Regions from separate parts of the Paenibacillus sp. GL_099_B genome, predicted to be linked through region 4. Evidence: riboswitches for the same ligand, from Rfam matches in the RefSeq annotation. Region 4 holds a riboswitch; each other region holds the start of a gene.

Region 1 (4,471 bases), 3.5 Mb from region 4:
TGATCTTGTGCATCGGCACATGCCCCGGACCTTCAATCATCACCTGCACATCATGCTTCCAGGCGATTTGTGTTAGTTCACCAAGTGTAGCCAGTTCCGCCATCTGGGCTTCATCATTGGCATCGTAGATGCTTCCTGGGCGCAGTCCATCTCCGAGAGAAAATGCCACGTCATACCTTTTCATAATCTCGCAGATTTCTTCAAAATGGGTATACAAAAAATTCTCATGATGATGCGCAAGGCACCATGCTGCCATGATGGACCCGCCCCGTGACACAATGCCCGTCATACGTTTGGCTGTCAGCGGAATATAACGCAGCAGCACGCCTGCATGGATCGTAAAGTAGTCCACACCCTGCTCTGCCTGCTCTATGAGCGTGTCACGATACAACTCCCAGGTCAGTGCTTCGGCTTCCCCATTGACCTTCTCCAGCGCCTGATAGAGCGGTACTGTTCCAATCGGTACAGGTGAATTGCGGATGATCCATTCGCGGGTCGTATGAATGTCCTTGCCTGTAGAAAGATCCATCACCGTATCCGATCCCCAGCGTACCGCCCAAGTCATCTTCTCCACCTCTTCCTCGATGGAGGAAGATACCGCCGAGTTTCCGATGTTAGCATTGATCTTCACATGAAAATGACGTCCGATCAGCATCGGCTCACTCTCCGGGTGATTGATGTTTGACGGCAGGATGGCCCTGCCACTCGCCAGCTCCTGCCGCACAAACTCCGGTTCCACACCCTCACGAATGGCGGCGAACTCCATCTCCGGCGTGATCATCCCCTGCCGTGCATAATGCATCTGGGTCACGCTGCGCCCTGCCTGTCCTCGTAATGGTTTACCGCGCAAGCCCGGATACTCCTCGGCTCCAGCTCGCTTTCCTCCAGGTTTTAATCCGTTATCCTCTGGTTTTACCGTTCGACCCTGGTAGGCTTCAACATCTTCACGCTCCGTAATCCAGCGGGTACGCAGCGCTGGCAGACCTGCCCGGATATCGGCATGAAATCCGGGATCAGTCATGGGCCCGCTCGTATCGTAGACACGCAGCGGTTCGTTATGCTCCACTCCTTGAGGAGTATTGGTGTCATGAAGGGCAATTTCACGCTCCGGTACAGCAATATCCGGTCGTGAGCCATGAATGTATACTTTGCGGCTGCCCGGGAAGGGCTGAACCCGTCCTGTCGTACCTTTTTCCTCTGCCAACTGCTGATCCTGCTTGTCCTGTCCCATCGTTCGGTTTCCTGTGCTCATCGCTCTTGTCTCCTCCTCATTGGTGATTGCCTGGATTGAAATGCTTGCGCACGAGTCCAAATCATACACAACATAGAAAAAGAAAGAGCGACCCTACGACAGAAAACAGGGACATACACTTCAAGTAATACAGACATTCGAGGCAAAAGATATCCACCCCAATGCTCGCCAATAGCTCCCAGCTCTTTATCCAAAAGCAGCTCCGACACCGGCTTTCGCCTGTTTACTGTATAAAAAAAGCCGGTTCCCAAGGGAACCGGCTTATGTCCATCACCAATAACGAACCTTATTCAGGCTCCATAACGGAGTCCATCCATAAGTCACATCATATGGTGTTCGTGGTCGTATCGCCGATTACTTCCCTACGCTGGTATGATCCAGATCAGGTGCAAAGGGTCCAGAATCTCATGCGATTCCGTCTCAGTCCGGACAATTCGGACTCCCCCAGTAACGTTAACAAGTTGCAGCATCTAGGCCGCAGATTCATATTCAATTAAGCTGACCCCATTGGGCCGTCCATTACAGAGTAGCGCAACCGAATCATAAAAACAACCTTTAAATTCCAGAAAATAAGATCAGGATAACATAAGTCCCATCTGCGTAGCAGCTTCCTTCAGCACAGGTGCGTATTCATGCAACGTCTCCTGCGATAGGCGACTAACAGGCCCGGATACCGACAGGGCAGCTGCGATGTTGCCTTTCCGATCCATGATGGGAACAGATACTGCGGCGGCTCCTGGTTCACGTTCCTCATAACTTGTTGCGTAGCCATATTCCAGAATGTCTTTCATCTGTGCCAAATATACTTTGGGATCGATAAATACCGGCCATTCCGGTCCATTCATCAGATCTTCGCGGTCCTCTTCGGTGGCAAAAGCCATCAGCACTTTGCTAGACGCTCCCACGGATAGCGGAAGTCTGACGCCCACCGGAGCTACACGACGAATCGCCTGATCACTCTGCACAGCTTGAATTCGAATCCGCTCACTGCCGTCACGCAGATATAAACTCACGGTTTCGCCCAGTCGATCTCTCAGCCGCTCCATCGCAGGAAGGAGCAAAATGGCCGGATCATCGCTGCGAGACATATGGGCAGACAGTTCCCAGATGCGTATGCCAAGCCGGTACTTCTCGGTGGCTGCATCCCGGATCACGAACCCCTTGTCCTCCAAAGTAGCCATCAGACGATGGACTGTACTTTTGTGCAGACCGATCTGGCTGGCAATTTCCGTGAGTCCCAGATCACTGCGGGTTGTAAAACACAATAATATATCCAGCGCCCGTTCTACAGCCCGGACGGTTAACTTTCGGTCTTCCATGGCAAGTTGCCCTCCTCATGTTTCATCACATGAAACTTGGTTACATAAATTATATGAGAAACGGTCTCATCTGTAAACCAAAAAGCGCCATTTGGAATAGGGATATTTGTAAATATTTTCTTTTTATAAATTAGAATCCCCTGCATTTTGCACCCTAAGGAAATGTTACCCATATATCTTCAAAACTATATAACAATTGCGTAACAAATGGCCTCAATCAATTGACTTTGACTATATTGGAACATACGATAAAGATATATTAAATTAAGATTTCGCTTCATAAGTAGTCAGAAAAATCATTTATCCGCTCTGTTCGTCTCGTTGTTATCTTCATTTGATTTTTAAAGGAGGGGCAATCATGTATCCGACATCCCAGAGCGAAGCCCCGCTGCAAACGAAAGTGTCAGATCTGCCTTCTTCGTTATCACCGAGGCTGATCCGGTTCAAACATATTGTCGTGGCGTTGTTGCTCTCCGTTATATTTTTTCTGCTCTTTTGTTTCATTGCACTACACGGTTATATTGCTTGGGTATTATCCAATCCAACTGTAGCGCCTGTATTCTCCAATCCCATGCAGGCGAAGAACATGAAGTATCAAGACATCACGTTCCCGGCAGCAGACGGCAGTCGAACGATGCAGGGTTGGTATATTCCAGCTGACGATAATGCAAATAAAACCATCATATTCAGCCATGGATATGGTGCGAATCGTGAAGAGACCTGGGTACCGATGTATGACCTGGCCCATTATGCTCACCAACTCGGCTTCAATGTGGTGATGTTCGATTACGGTTTCGCTTCACAGGTGAACAAAGCTGTCGCCACAGGTGGCAAAGCCGAGTCCCAGCAGCTGCTTGGTGCTATCCAGTTTGCGAAGCAGCGCGGAGCTCAGGAGCTTGTCGTATGGGGCTTCTCCATGGGTGCAGGTACAGCCCTGCAGACTGGGCTTATTACCAAAGATGTGGATGCTATGATTCTGGACAGCACGTTCCTGCTTGAGCCGGATACGCTGTATCACAATATCCATAATCAGATTGATCTTCCGCGTCAGCCTACGCTGGAGATTATGAACCTGCTGTTCCCGATTCTGAATGGTACCGGATTGCAGCAGATTCCATACCAAGAAGTGAAAAAAGAAGATTATCCTTTCCCAATTTTCTTCATCCATGGTACCGAGGATGAGAAAGCTCCTTACCCGATTGCGGAGCTGCTCGCAACCAACCAGACCAATCCGAATTCCGATGAATGGATTGTGGACGGTGCGCATCATGAGCTGATCTTCCGAGAGCATCCGAAGGAATATCTGCGCCGTGTCTCCACGTTCCTGAGTCATGTGACTAAGACGAGCAGCGATGATGTGGAAAATACCAATACCGGAGAATCGTGAAAATCCGATAATTCAAGAGCCCTATGGGGCTCTTTTTTTGTGTACACATAGGACAACATGCCTGGAGAATATACTTTTGGGACGTAATTAAAGACAGCTCTAGCTTGTATATTACAAATTGAGCGAACCTGGTGATCCAATTTTTTTTCTGCTGCTGGATCTGAATTTGAATTCATCTGAACGGAGGTTTACCGCTTATGAATTGGTATGGATATGGGCATCTGCTACCTCTGCGGGTACTCGAAGAAGTCCGTTTCTGGAAAGAGCAAGAGAAGGAACACACCCTTGTCATCCGTGCATTGGTTCCTGATCTTGAACCCTCATATGTCAAATGGCTTGCGGAATGGGAAGCGACCTTTGAGAATAGCGAACGAGTCGCGAATCAGCTGTTAAAGCAAATACTGCCGGGAACCCAGCCGCCTGCCCCCTACATCATACGCTGTATTGAACAGCTCGTGGCTGCTGCCTGCTCACAATCGCGGGAGTTCATTAGACAGCTGTATGTCCTGCTGG
Region 2 (4,471 bases), 3.3 Mb from region 4:
CGAGCAAAATTTGCGGCTGGTAGCTTAGTGCAAGATCGATTTTCCCGGCGGCAACAAGTTTGAGTGCATCATTCGTATCGGCAGGCATCTGGATATCGACATCCAGACCTTGATCCGCGAAGTAACCATTCTCCTGAGCAACATAGATGAAGGAATGCACTGCATTCGGGTACCAATCGAGCATGATGGACAGCTTGTCTTTGGATTCCGATAACCTTTCGGCCGAAGATGATTCTGTATCTTTTGCATTGGAAGTTGAATCTGTGGCAGGCGTAGTGGTACCCGTATTTCCGCATCCGCTGATGATCAGCAACAGGGTTATGAGCAGAATGGGGATCAGGGAATATATATGCTTTTTATTCATAACGTAAAGTTCCTCGTTTCCTTGTTTTCTGTTTTTGAAATCCGAAAGTTATCCAGTTTTTCTTCTACCTGCATGACGTGGTGTACCGAATCTTCTCTCCATCCATGCAATGAGTACAAACAGGGCGATACCGAGCAGGGATAACAGCACAATGGCGGCGAACATCGCATCCGTGTTCATATTGCTCGACATTCTGCGGCTGAAATAACCAAGACCCTTGCTTCCGCCAAGCCATTCCCCGATCGTTGCACCGACCACACAATACACCACAGACATTTTCAGTCCCGAAAAGAAGGAGGGAAGGGCAAGTGGAATCTGGAGTTTGCGAAAAATATCCCACTTGCTGGCCCCCATCGTCAGCAGCAGTTCACGCTGCTCCGGATCACCTTGGCGCAGGCCATCGTAGGTGCTCACCACAATTGGGAAAAATGCGATCAAGAATACCACCGCGACTTTACTCCACAAGGTGTAGCCAAACCAAAGGATGAAGACGGGGGACAGGGCAATCAGTGGGATCGTCTGACTGATCACGATGAAGGGATATAACGCTTTTTCAATCGACCGATTCATATGCATACCAGTTGCAAATACAATTCCGGCACCAATGGACAAGCCAAAACCAACGATAACCTCCATCAAGGTAGCGGGCAGATGTGTAGCCAACAGGAGGCGGCGATATTCATACAGCGAACTGGCAATCGCCGTCGGGGCTGGAATGATGAAGGAAGGCACCCATCCCATACGCACAATCCACTCCCAGATGACAAGCAGCAAGATCATGAGCAAAAGAAACAGACCATAACGGGCAAGCCAACCTCTTACGCTATCCTTCATGCTGTCTCTCAAGTTACCGTCTCGCATGCAATTGTTCCTCCAGTAGTCGTCTCATCTGGACGAGAGCCGGTTCGTAGATCATGTCCGAATGTCTTGGACGTGGCAAAGGTACCGTCAGATCCTGCAGCTGTTGACCTTGGCCCCCCGGAGTTAACAGGATAATCCGATCACTGAGCAGCAGGGCTTCTTCAATGTCATGTGTGATGAACAACACGGTTTTGCCAAGGCCTTCCCATAGCTCCAGCAGCCAGCGATGCATCTCCCGTTTGGTCAGGGCATCGAGTGCGCCGAATGGTTCATCCAGCAGCATGAGTTGGCCACCTGTCAGCAAAGTACGAAGCAGCGCGACACGCTGGCGCATGCCACCTGACAGCTCGTCCGGGTAAGCATGCGCGTGGCCGGATAAGCCAAATCTGTCGAGGCCAGCCAGGATATCTGCTCGAATCCTTACCTTATCCTGCCGACCTGCAGCAAGTTCAGAGGGGAGCATGCAATTTTCCATGACGGTTCTCCAGGGTAACAGGAGGTCCTTTTGTGGCATGTAGGCCACCTGCCCCAGTCGCTTTCCTTCTTGAACCCAAGGAATTTCAATGGTTCCGTGTGTTGGCTCAAGCAAGCCTGCCAGCAGCTTGAAAAGGGTACTTTTACCGGAGCCGCTGGAACCGATGAGCGAGACAAATTCGCCTTTGGCTACACGCATCGACACATTGGAGAGCACGGGGGAATCCCTTTTTCCCGGGAAAGCGTAGCTCATGTTGTGAATGGTTATATCGTTATCCATCTCGTTCCGTCCCCCCTTGTTATTCATAATTCAACTTCAAACCGCGGGATCTTTAATTACACCTTCTGATCTGCTCGCAGAACGCGAAAAAGACCCACCCATTTCCGGAGAAATGAGTGGGTCTGTAAGTTCAATTCACATTAAATTTCATCATCAACATGAAAAAATCCGCTTACTGAGAGGCCGCTCCACTTCCCTCCGCTGGTATGATCCAGATCAGGTTCAAAGGGTCCGAATCGTTCGATTCGTCTCAGCCGCAAGGCTCCCCTAGTGCAATGTTTAAGATATGCAGTTGTGTGTTCAGCATATATCACATGCAAGTGGAATGTAAAGAGGGCGGCTTAAAAGAAGTGTGCGTAATGTGACTTGAGAAAGTAACCTATTCTAATCGTTTGAATGTAACAGTGAATCAAGCTCACCGATCAGACGGACAATCTGCGCAGGTGTACCAATCGTAATCCGAAGCCAGGTAGGCATACCGAATTCGGCACCGCCGCGGACAGAGATGCCTCTGTTCAACAATTCTTTGGTAATCGGGCCACTATCCTGTAACAGATCAACCATGATGAAATTCGTTTCGGAAGGGATGTAGGGTAATTTCCACTGATCAAAGGACTGAATTAAAGTTTCCCGTCCCTGACGATTGTAGTGCAGGCAATGAGAGACAAATTCATGATCATCCAGGCTGGCCGAAGCAGCGGTTTGGGAAGTGGCTGTCAGACTGATGGGCAGCTTGACCCGGTTAATGCCTTCAATGATGCTTTCATTCCCGATGCCATATCCAATTCGCAGGCCGGCAAGTCCATATATTTTGGAGAAGGTCCGCAAAATAATCAGATTATTGTACTGCTCCAGCAGCTTAACCGTATCAGGGTAATCTTCACTTTCCGCAAATTCATAATACGCTTCGTCCAGGACAACCACAACATGGGAGGGAACATGTTCGAGTAAACCAAGTAAGGCATCTGCCGTGAAAATGGTTCCGGTCGGATTATTCGGATTGCACAGCCAGATGATTCGGGTAGAAGCATTGATCCGTTGCCGGAATTGCTCCAGGTCCAGTGAATGGTTGACCAAAGGCACTTCATGAATGACCCCGCCTGCCAGCAGCGTAGCGCCCTTATACCAGTTAAAGGAGGGCACCGGAATGAGTGATTCCTCGCCGGGATTAAGATAGGCTTGGGCGGTAAGGGTTAGGAGTTCGAATGATCCACTGCCAAATACCAGTTGGGAGGTACGCACACCCAGTCGCTCCGCAAGTTTGTCACGCAGCAATTGGCTGGAGCCGTCGGGGTATTGAGCCAAAAGATCGGAACCCAGCGATCTGACTGCATCCGCAGCCAGGGGAGAAGAACCAAACGGATTCTCGTTCGCTGCAAGTCGATCCACACTTTCCAGTCCCAGCTCCCGCCGGATTTGTTCCATGGATTTGGCAGGCGTATAAGCCGGAATTTGATTTAACAGGTCTTTAACAGGAGGAGAGGGTACGGGTGAAAGGGATTGCATAATCATGCCTTCTTTCCAGTGGAATTAGATCGAGAATGATATCTGTTTCTGGGCAATCTGCTGTGCTGTCTCTTGTTGAGGAGTCAGCAACCGATTCAGAATCAGGTTTTCAAAATGAGCAAACCCGCTATCCCGAACGCGTGGCCGCTCCAGCGTAATTCGGGTATCCATCGTTATATGACCATCTTCGATTAACAGCACCCTGTCTGCCAGCGCAACCGCCTCACTGACATCATGAGTGACCAGAATGACGGTCAGGCCTTCTTCTACCCACAAGCGTTCGATTAATTGCTGCATCTCAATTTGGGTTAATGCATCCAGTGCACCCAGCGGTTCATCCAGCAGCAGTAAGCGTGGATGACTTGCGAGTGCCCGTGCCAAGGCGACACGTTGTTTTTGTCCGCCAGATAATACCCCCGGCCAGTCACCTTCACGCTCTCCAAGTCCTACATTGCGAAGCGACTGGCGTGCATCTTCCTTGTTCTTGTCGGGGATGCCCAGTCGTACATTGTCGAGCACGGATTTCCAAGGCAGCAGCCGGGCTTCCTGAAACAGAAATCGTGTCTCGGGTGCTGTACTGCCAAGCTTTCTGTTGCCCAGCATAATGCTCCCGGAAGAGGGGGGTTCCAGCCCGGCGATCAGACGCAGCAAAGTACTTTTGCCACAGCCGCTTCGTCCAACGATGGCTACAAATTCCCCTTGTCTTACATTGACGTTGATGTCGGATAGAATCGTCCGCTGATCATACGATTTCTGAACCCCATCTACTTGAAGAAAAGGACTGATCTGACTTGTGCTCATGGATTAATTCACACTCCTTTGCTTTACTTGCGGGATAGAGCCGGGTTCCAGCGCAGCCAGCGCCTTTCCAGCCATTTGGCGATGGTATCGGACAGCTTGCCCAGCAGGGCATATAGCAGAATGCTTAAGACGATTACGTCCATCTGCATGAATTCCCGCGCGTTCATCGCCATGTACCCAATCCC
Region 3 (4,471 bases), 1.2 Mb from region 4:
TCTGCAATCTTTGACAATCCTGTTTGCCTCACACTGAAGAGAAGACGATTCAAATTCCGTTTGAAACGCCTGTAGCGTTACTTCCAACATGGAGATATTGATCTCTTTCTGCTCAACTAAAACAAGCAGCCCTTTGGTCAGTTCTTTCGCTTTAATAGGTACTTCCAATTGGAGAATAGAATGACTGAATTTCTGAAGACCTGCAATCAGGTTATTTTTATCCAACACTATTTCTTTGGAATCAGGAGCGATCATCAAAAGACTTGGAAAATCAATAATATGCTCTTGTCTTTCCAGCATGGAACGAAGCAAGATTTCAATGTAGTTCAGGATTTTGGGCACAAGATAGTTCCAATCCGGTTGGTCAAGATGGAAGTTTCTCCACATGTTCGAGATTTGATGGATCATGCCAAAACCAAAAATAGCCCCTTCATAAGCAAAAGGTTTTAATTCTTTCCCAAATACCTGTACCAGTCGTTCAGATAACCAATTTAACTGCATGCGAGTCAAATTTTTCAGATCGCATTCTCCAGAGTAGAAGCCTGTCCAGAATAGCTCCACAACAAGCTTTTTTTCTGGCAAAATCATCGGCACCATAATCTGATCCACCAGTAAATCAAAATCGGAAGCATAGCTTTGGCTCTCCAAATCTTTGCGAATCATCATATCTTCCTGTACACGTTGCTCCAGAATAGCAAGAATACAATCATCCTTGGAACCAAAGAATTTATAAAATGTTCCTTTGGACACACCTGACTTGTCTAAGATCATTTGTATGGAGGTGTTCGTTACTCCATGTTTCTCAAAGAGCACAAGCGCTGAGTCCAATAACATTTGTTTCCGTTTATTCATAAGTTCCCCCTGGATGATTTAGGTGGTTCACGTTACGCTATCTAATAATCTACTGCAAATCCACTGCAAACATCACATGTTCCTTCCCTATTCCCCTGATTTTAATATTTTGGTGGCCCGTCTCCTGGAAGCCAGCTTTACGTAACACTCGAATCGATCCGGCATTGTCGGGCAGTGCGCCTGCCTCCACTCGTTTTATTCCCGCTTCATTCATGGCAAAATCCAGTGCTAGCCGAAGGGCTTCACTCATGTATCCCTTGCCATTCTGCACTTGATCAAGCACATAACCAACAATCCATTTGGCTGTGGAATCCAGTTCAAGTTCGAACAGAGAAATCTCCCCAATGAGCTGATGCGTATTGTTCATGAAGATCCCGAAAGAGTAACGTTTCTCTTCTTCCCTGGCCTTGTTCCAACCTTCAAGAAGAGCGACCTGACCCTCCAATGTATAGAATGTCTCCAATCGTTCACTTGCCGATATTTCTTCGAAAACAGCCCGGTTACGGAACTGCAAATCCAGCAGTGATGCCGCGTCCTCCACGTTCAAAAATCGTAAATAGATGCGTTCCCCATGATTGCCCATCTGTATGTTCATCCTTGTCTCTGGTTGTAGTAGATTTCATTCATCAGAAATACGAGAGTTGCCTTTTATAAGCCATATCCCAGAACAGATATTCAAATTCAACACTTCTTCTGAATATGTCTTCAATGGCCTCTAGTTCCTGCTCTGTTTTATGTTCACATAATGCATCCAGTGTATCATAGAACCATTCGAATGAGTCGCGGAATTCATCACTTGCATAATTTTCGATCCAAGTCTGATAGAAATTGCCCTCTAATGAATCTCGATATTGTTCTTTTAATCTTGTGGCATAGTCGTAATACGTCCACGCACAAGGGAAAATGACGGCGATGATTTCGGCAACCCCACCTGTTTGTGCAACACTCATCATATTCGACGTATAGGCCTTGTTGTAAAGAGATGGTTTGACAGCATGATTTTCATCCAGCGTAATCCCAAATTCATTCATGTAATTTCGATGCAAATCCATTTCTTCGTATAGAATAGCGTGTTGAATCACCGTAAAGTTCGTCATCAGTTTTTCATCTGTCGCCTTCACCGCACCCATGGCAAAAATCTTCGCATATTCAATCAGATATGTATAGTCCTGAAGAAGATAAAACTTAAACGCTTCCTGATCCAGTGTGCCTTTCCCCATTTCGTGTAAAAAGGGATGGTTGTATCCATCTTCCCATACGGTTATGGACTTATCTTTTAACGTTCTTGAAAATGACATGATCATTTCTCCTTTTATTAAAATCATAATGTCCCAGCTTCAAATCAAGCTATCGCGTCCTGTCCAAAAGCAAACCAAAAAGCCCTTGTCCTATTTTCGGCAAGGGCAAAATAACATGAGTACATGTCATTTGCTCCCTACGTCAGTATTAACTAACAGGTTCAAAGGGTCAGGTTTTAACCTTCTCAACTGCGAACAGTCCCCCTGCAAATAGCTCAGGCTTATTACAACATGTGTTTTTCCAAATGTCAAACCATTCCTATTAATCTTCAAGTTCCCCTAAATCTTCTTGCAAGTTCTTAAGTCGGGTGCGGATGGTCTTAATCATACTTTGCACCTTGTTTAACTCATCCACCAATTTATGCTCATTCGAGATGTTCGTTGCAGAAGTTGAACGATACGCTGGAGATGTCCTTAACTGATCTAAATCCGATTCGTATGTCCGCCGCTCTTCCTCGGCTTTTGCCAATTCCTCCTCGGCGATGCCAATTTGGTGCTCCAGATAAATAATGTCTGATGAGTTGCCGTGAGTTAAGCGCTGTGAATACGTCATGGTTCACCTCATTTCTGATCATCCATTGCTTTTCCAAGATCATATGGCTGAATATCGATATCCAAATCTATACCAAGAGCCAACTTGGCCAGTTGACTTCCAATAAAAGGCCCCATCGTTAGACCGGACGCTCCAAGCCCGTTGGCTGTGATCAAGCCATTCCAACCAGGAACAGCACCCATAACCGGAAGAAAACCCGGTGTAAAAGGACGGAAGCCTACTCTTACTTCCAGAAACGTGCTATCAGCTAAACCGGGAGCTAGTTCCAATCCTTTATTCAAAATTTCCTGCATTCCGCCTGCGGTTACTCTTGTATCATATCCTTCAATATCATTTTCGTGAGTCGCCCCGATCACAATCTTCTGTTGATCAAAGGCTAACAGATATTGATCCGAAGGAGGTATGACCACAGGCCAGTTACCAGTGTCTTCTCGATCATGAACCTGCAAATGCATAATTTGCGCCTTCTGATAGTGAACCTTAAAATCAATGCCCAAGGGCTTCAACAGTTCATTAGCCCAAGCGCCGGCACACACAATAACCTCGTCAGCCGATATGACTTTACCGTCAACAACCACTCCAGTTACTCGGTCCGATTCATATTGAAGTGTCGCTTCCCCATCCATCAGGACCGCTCCATTTCGTTGTGCGGATCGGATTAAGGCATCACGCAGTGCACGTCCATCGATACGCGCAGCACCACTGATGTAGACTGACTGAACATTTTCCTCCAGAAGAGGAAAACGCTCATGGGTTTCTTTTGCATCCAGACGAGTAATATCAGCAATCTCCGGTGCATCTTCTTTACGAAGGTGTGCCCGCTCCTGCATCTTGTTGATTTTCTCCACATCCGTATGAATACTAAGAGCACCCACTTGAGCGTAACCTGTCTCTGTTTCCCCTTCGCTCTTGAGTTCTTCAATCAATCCGGGATAAAAACGTGCACCTGCCTTGGCGAGCTGATACCAATCCTGGTTGCGGCGCTGAGATAACCAGGGACAGATGATCCCGGCAGCAGCATCCGTAGCCTGCCCTCGATCTTTCCGGTCTATAATAAGAACTTCCGCACCCCGTTTTGCCAGTTGATACGCTGTGGAAGCCCCAAGAATTCCTGATCCTACGACGATGACTTTCTTCATGACTGCATCCCTTTCCTAAATCACTGTATCCATTATAGCGTATACTGTTTGGTCTGATAATGGCAAGGCACCGACATTATGATACATATTCCTAAAAGGTTTTCGATGAGAGGTTATCGAATTGAATAGACCGTTTAAATTAATGTTATTTATGTAATAAAATTCAAAACAAGTTTCTTTTAACTCTGTATCCGCGCCATTTACGCACACGACCTTTAACGAAATGAGGAATAACACAACGATGCCGAAACCTAGTATGGGGAATTCGCTGGATACCGATATGCCGCTTATGATTACAGGTCAAAACCAGCTGACCGTAGATGAATTAATGAATTGGAACGGCCACTCACGGGATTACAGCATTGTGCAGTGTATCGGGGGAACAGGGAAAATCGCAGCGAAAAATCATGAATTTTCAATTCGGGAAGGAACAGCTCTTATTATGTTCCCGGAGGTGACATACCGTTACGACAATCTGAGTGATTCATTGTTGTTCGATTGTTTGTCCTTTAATGGCTATTTATTGCCTCGCTTTCTGCATACCTTGCAGATCGGGGAGCTGCGCGCCTTCAAGCCGGACGGAATGCTTCATATCCTGTTGCATGAAATAACGTTGGCGCTACAGTCCC
Region 4 (4,471 bases):
TTGTTGCACCGATCCACACTTCTCCATTGGCTTTGGGAACAATATATATATCCTCTGCATACACCGTTTTGTCAGGTCTATAACCGGCATGGTGGGGTGAGAACTGCACCGCTACAATCTCCCCCTTCACAGGCAAAACAGGCGATTTCAGACCCACATGCCTCATCAATTCTTCACCATGTAACCCTGTAGCAATAATGACATTTCTCGATGTCATCGTTCCTATTGAAGTCTCGATCCCTTGCACTCCATTCACATCCGTATGCAAACGGACATCCTGTACGCCTTCCATCACCCTCGCACCCATGGCTTGAGCCGATCTGACATAAGCCTGCGTTAGATTGACAGGAAGAACCTCGCTCTCGGAAGGTCTGTAATATGCTCCATACGTATCCCTGTTTAACCATGATGCTTCCTGCTGGACAGCGACACGATCCCACCAAATATGGTCTGTAGATAAGGTAGACGATCGATTATTCTTGTAACTGCTGACCTCACTATATGAACGAAAAGGAGTAATAAAGCCATGCTGTTGCAGCCCCATTTCCACTCCGCTAAGCGAACTGATTCGTTCCTTCTGCTCATGAAGTAAAGCTCTGCTCTGCCGTGCAAGTTTCGCCATCACAGCATGAGTGAATTCTTCACTGTCAGCAGCAAGCATCCCGGCTGCTGCACAGGAAGTTCCCCCAGCGATCCGCGCACGCTCAACCAGAAGAACGTCATGGCCTCGGGTAGCGAGTTCACATGCGATGGCACAACCGATAACTCCTCCGCCTACAATAATGGTTTCTGCATGAAGCTTGCCTCGAATTTCCGCTCCAACTTTACTTCCCGAAACTATTCCTGGATGATAACCTGAACGATTCCTGCTTCGACTTCTTGCTTCCTCTCTCATGATCTCATCTCCTTGGTTCGGCGTACTTCTCTGAATCCGTGAGCGCCTGTCGCAATGAAGCTGCAGCCAGTTCCGGCTTATCGTTCGTCCAAATCGTTGAAATCACAGCGGCTCCTCTGGCACCAGCAGTTCGAATGGTAGCAATATTCTCAGGTCTAATCCCGCCAATCGCGATCACCGGAATTGAAACATTGGAGCATACCTCGGCCAATGCACTTAGCCCTCTCGGTTCGCTATTCGGTTTACTATTTGAAGCATAGACATGCCCATAAAAGAGATAATCCGCTCCACGTTCTTCTGCAATTTTTGCTTCTTCCAGAGAATGAACCGATATGCCTACGCGCAGCCGATCGACTCTCTTCAATTCATCCTTATCGTAGCTGCGAATAACTGCTTGACCCCAATGCACACCACCAAGCGACGCATGTTGATCCAGCTGATCTGAGCCATTCATAATGATTCGGTTAGATGGAACACCTTGTGTTTTCAGACTTTGCGCCCAATACATCTGTTGCTCAAGGGTCAGCTTTTTTTCCCGAATGTGGATATAATCGACCCACCGCCATATATCCTTAGCAATATTCAGAAAAGAGTCCAAGTCTCCTGTACCTGGTGAAATCACATGCAGTTCGAATGATCGTGTTGTTGTTACATGTTCGTGGAAGTTTGCCGTCCTTTTCACCCTCCTCTTGCATGATTTAAGCTGATATAAACAACAAAAAAAGCCACTCCCGTAGGGGAGTGGCCACGAATTTAAAATTCATGGATCAACTGAATGACTGTCGCATGCAATTACTCTATACATAACGCATAACAACTATTAGAATCCATCCATAGTCGCAACGCTGTATACACAGAAACCGCATGATTCATCTTGCAGGCAATATCGCAAAGTCAACGATAACGCTCTTTGTCATTAGCTGAAACGCGCCACTTCCCTACGCTGGTATGATCCAGATCAGGTACAAAGGGTCCGGAATCGCATTCTTCCATCTCAGCCGCCTCGTGCGGCCCCCCTAGTGTTCATATGAAGCTGTAGCCTATGTTACCATAGACACCTTTTTTTGTCACCGTACATTTCCATGAATTACGTTGTTCATCCATTGCTGAAGTCATGTAGTTATCGAGGTTGCTGTTCTGGTGCAAAGAATGGTTCGAAGAAACTATTGTTTATCGGACCAAGCTTCAACATCCCACGTTTTGGTAACCCAACCTTCATAAAATTCAGGTTCATGGGATACGAGCAGCACGGTACCCTTGAATTCTTGCAAGGCACGTTTTAGCTCTGCTTTGGCCGTCACATCCAAATGGTTTGTAGGCTCATCGAACAAAATCCAGTTACTTTCACGCATCAGAAGCTTACATAAACGAACCTTGGCTTGTTCACCACCACTAAGCGCGTTAAGCGGACGGGTGATATGCTCATTTTTCAATCCACAACGTGCGAGATGCCCCCGGACTTCATTCTGTGTCAGATGAGAAAATTCGTTCCACACATCTTCGATCGGGGTAATATTACCTGCACGTACTTCCTGTTCGAAATAAGCTGTTTCCAGATAATCACCCAAGAAAGTCTTACCGCTGATTGGTGGAATTTTCCCCAAGATAGTCTTGAGCAGTGTGGATTTACCTACACCGTTACAGCCAACAATGGCAATTTTCTCGCCACGCTCAATCGTCATCGTCATTTTGGGCAATAATGCATATGAATATCCAATTTCAAAATCAATACCCTCAAAGACGGTTTTACTACTCGCCCGGGCATCCTTGAATTTGAATGTGGGTTTGGCCGCTTCGTCTGGACGATCAATCCGTTCAATCTTGCCGAGCTGCTTCTCACGGCTCTTGGCACGACCTGAAGTAGAAGCGCGGGCTTTGTTCCGCTGAATGAAATCTTCCTGCTTCTTGATAAACTCCTGCTGTTTCTCATAAGCATCAATATGTTGCGCCTTATTCATGTCGGCCATTTCAAGGAATTTGTTATAGTTCGCTGCATAACGCGTCAACTTGGCAAATTCCAGATGATAAATAACGTTTACGACCTCATTCATAAACTCTGTATCATGCGAAATCAGAATAAACGCATACGGGTAATCCTTCAGGTAACGGGTCAGCCATTCAATGTGTTCCACATCGAGATAGTTCGTCGGCTCATCCAGCAGAAGTGCTGTGGGTTTCTCCAGTAAAAGCTTCGCAAGCAATACCTTCGTACGCTGACCACCACTAAGCGCGGCCACATCACGATCTAGACCGATGGCGGACAAGCCAAGTCCATTCGCCATCTCTTCCACTTTCACATCGATCAGATAAAAATCACCTTGCTCCAATTGCTCTTGAATGTCACCCATTTCTTCCAGCAACAATTCGAGCTTGTCCGGATCGGCGTCTGCCATCTGATCCGTGATGGACATCATTTCTTTTTCCAACTCAAGCAAGGGCAGGAACGCATCCTTAAGCACATCACGAATCGTTTTCCCAGGCGTGAGCTTGGTATGCTGATCCAGATATCCATAACGAACTTTGGGGGTCCATTCGACCTTCCCTTCGTCCTTTAACAATTTCCCGGTAAGGATGTTCATCAGTGTGGACTTGCCTACACCATTTGCACCAACAAGGCCAACACGCTCTCCGGCAAGTAAACGAAAAGATACATTTTTAAATAACGTGCGGTCTCCAAAATTGTGACTCACGTTCTCTACTGACAATAAACTCATAAGATGAGGTTGCTCCTATCTATTGGACATTACTATCGTTCCGAAACCCTATTTTAGCACAGGTGTCGCCTTTTCTGAAAGTAATGTAAACATCTCATGCAACCTCGCTTTTATATTACAAACAAACTGCCTTTAATTTATGGAACAGTTATACTCAAAATAACCTTGTGCTGCCGCTTGTTTGGCATTTGTAAACACTTCTTCGGCTCTGTAACCATTGCTACATGTGGAAAGGTAATAGTATTTAATTCCACTTACCGGATCAACTCCGCCAACGATCGCTGTTTTCTTCACCAGTCTGCCACCACCAATGGCATAATTGTTAATCTTTTGGTTACCTACAGGTATCCCCTGAATGAAAGCCATAAGCCCCGTGTCATTAATCGAATTGTACCAGTCTTCCTGGGAAATCAAAGGCATGGTAAAGGTGTAGGAAACACCATTCCTTCTTGCAAACTCATTATGCCGGTTAATAACATCTGCCAAATCTTCCTGCACACTTGTCACGATCCGGCTTCGTCTGACCTGCTCAAACGTCTCGGTATTCTGAAGCAGAGGGATTTGTGTGCTGGAGGCCAGTTCTTTCTGGAAACCCTCAACCCACATGCCCAAGCCTGCATCATAGGCATACACATACCCATCAAGTGTGAAGTTAATACTGCTACCATTTGAATCAGAATATGTATAGGGCTTTTTGGGACTCCAAACCTGCCGGAATGAATCTTCAAGATCACCAGTCATCTCTGTTTCGTTCGCCAAAATATAGTAACCATCATAATCCAGCACGACCATTGCAGGAATGTAATTAAACATGGCCCGTATTGCAGCAGGATCATCCTGAATCCCCATATTTAGAGCCATT

The links. A riboswitch is a leader RNA that binds a small molecule or an ion and turns the genes downstream of it on or off. The one in region 4 is predicted to bind thiamine pyrophosphate.
Region 1: another riboswitch for thiamine pyrophosphate. It lies ahead of thiC (phosphomethylpyrimidine synthase ThiC); the one in region 4 lies ahead of AC3ITG_RS19480 (thiamine phosphate synthase).
Region 2: another riboswitch for thiamine pyrophosphate. It lies ahead of AC3ITG_RS04525 (ABC transporter ATP-binding protein); the one in region 4 lies ahead of AC3ITG_RS19480 (thiamine phosphate synthase).
Region 3: another riboswitch for thiamine pyrophosphate. It lies ahead of tenA (thiaminase II); the one in region 4 lies ahead of AC3ITG_RS19480 (thiamine phosphate synthase).

Annotation. Positions count from the first base shown of each region.
Region 1 covers NZ_CM174430.1:716,751-721,221, reverse strand. The annotation lists gene thiC (phosphomethylpyrimidine synthase ThiC) at 1-1,231, opposite strand, end outside; TPP riboswitch at 1,595-1,708, opposite strand; gene AC3ITG_RS03430 (IclR family transcriptional regulator) at 1,828-2,571, opposite strand; gene AC3ITG_RS03425 (alpha/beta hydrolase) at 2,930-3,958, shown strand; gene AC3ITG_RS03420 (Fe-Mn family superoxide dismutase) at 4,156-4,471, shown strand, end outside.
Region 2 covers NZ_CM174430.1:966,793-971,263, forward strand. The annotation lists gene AC3ITG_RS04515 (ABC transporter substrate-binding protein) at 1-364, opposite strand, end outside; gene AC3ITG_RS04520 (ABC transporter permease) at 413-1,225, opposite strand; gene AC3ITG_RS04525 (ABC transporter ATP-binding protein) at 1,212-1,979, opposite strand; TPP riboswitch at 2,156-2,258, opposite strand; gene hisC (histidinol-phosphate transaminase) at 2,364-3,485, opposite strand; gene AC3ITG_RS04535 (ATP-binding cassette domain-containing protein) at 3,510-4,286, opposite strand; gene AC3ITG_RS04540 (ABC transporter permease subunit) at 4,310-4,471, opposite strand, start outside.
Region 3 covers NZ_CM174430.1:3,147,486-3,151,956, reverse strand. The annotation lists gene AC3ITG_RS14540 (TetR/AcrR family transcriptional regulator) at 1-852, opposite strand, end outside; gene AC3ITG_RS14535 (GNAT family N-acetyltransferase) at 902-1,435, opposite strand; gene tenA (thiaminase II) at 1,479-2,150, opposite strand; TPP riboswitch at 2,268-2,366, opposite strand; gene AC3ITG_RS14525 (hypothetical protein) at 2,413-2,703, opposite strand; gene AC3ITG_RS14520 (NAD(P)/FAD-dependent oxidoreductase) at 2,712-3,842, opposite strand; gene AC3ITG_RS14515 (AraC family transcriptional regulator) at 4,084-4,471, shown strand, end outside.
Region 4 covers NZ_CM174430.1:4,310,958-4,315,428, forward strand. The annotation lists gene thiO (glycine oxidase ThiO) at 1-895, opposite strand, end outside; gene AC3ITG_RS19480 (thiamine phosphate synthase) at 900-1,577, opposite strand; TPP riboswitch at 1,814-1,923, opposite strand; gene AC3ITG_RS19485 (ABC-F family ATP-binding cassette domain-containing protein) at 2,059-3,609, opposite strand; gene AC3ITG_RS19490 (hypothetical protein) at 3,742-4,471, opposite strand, start outside.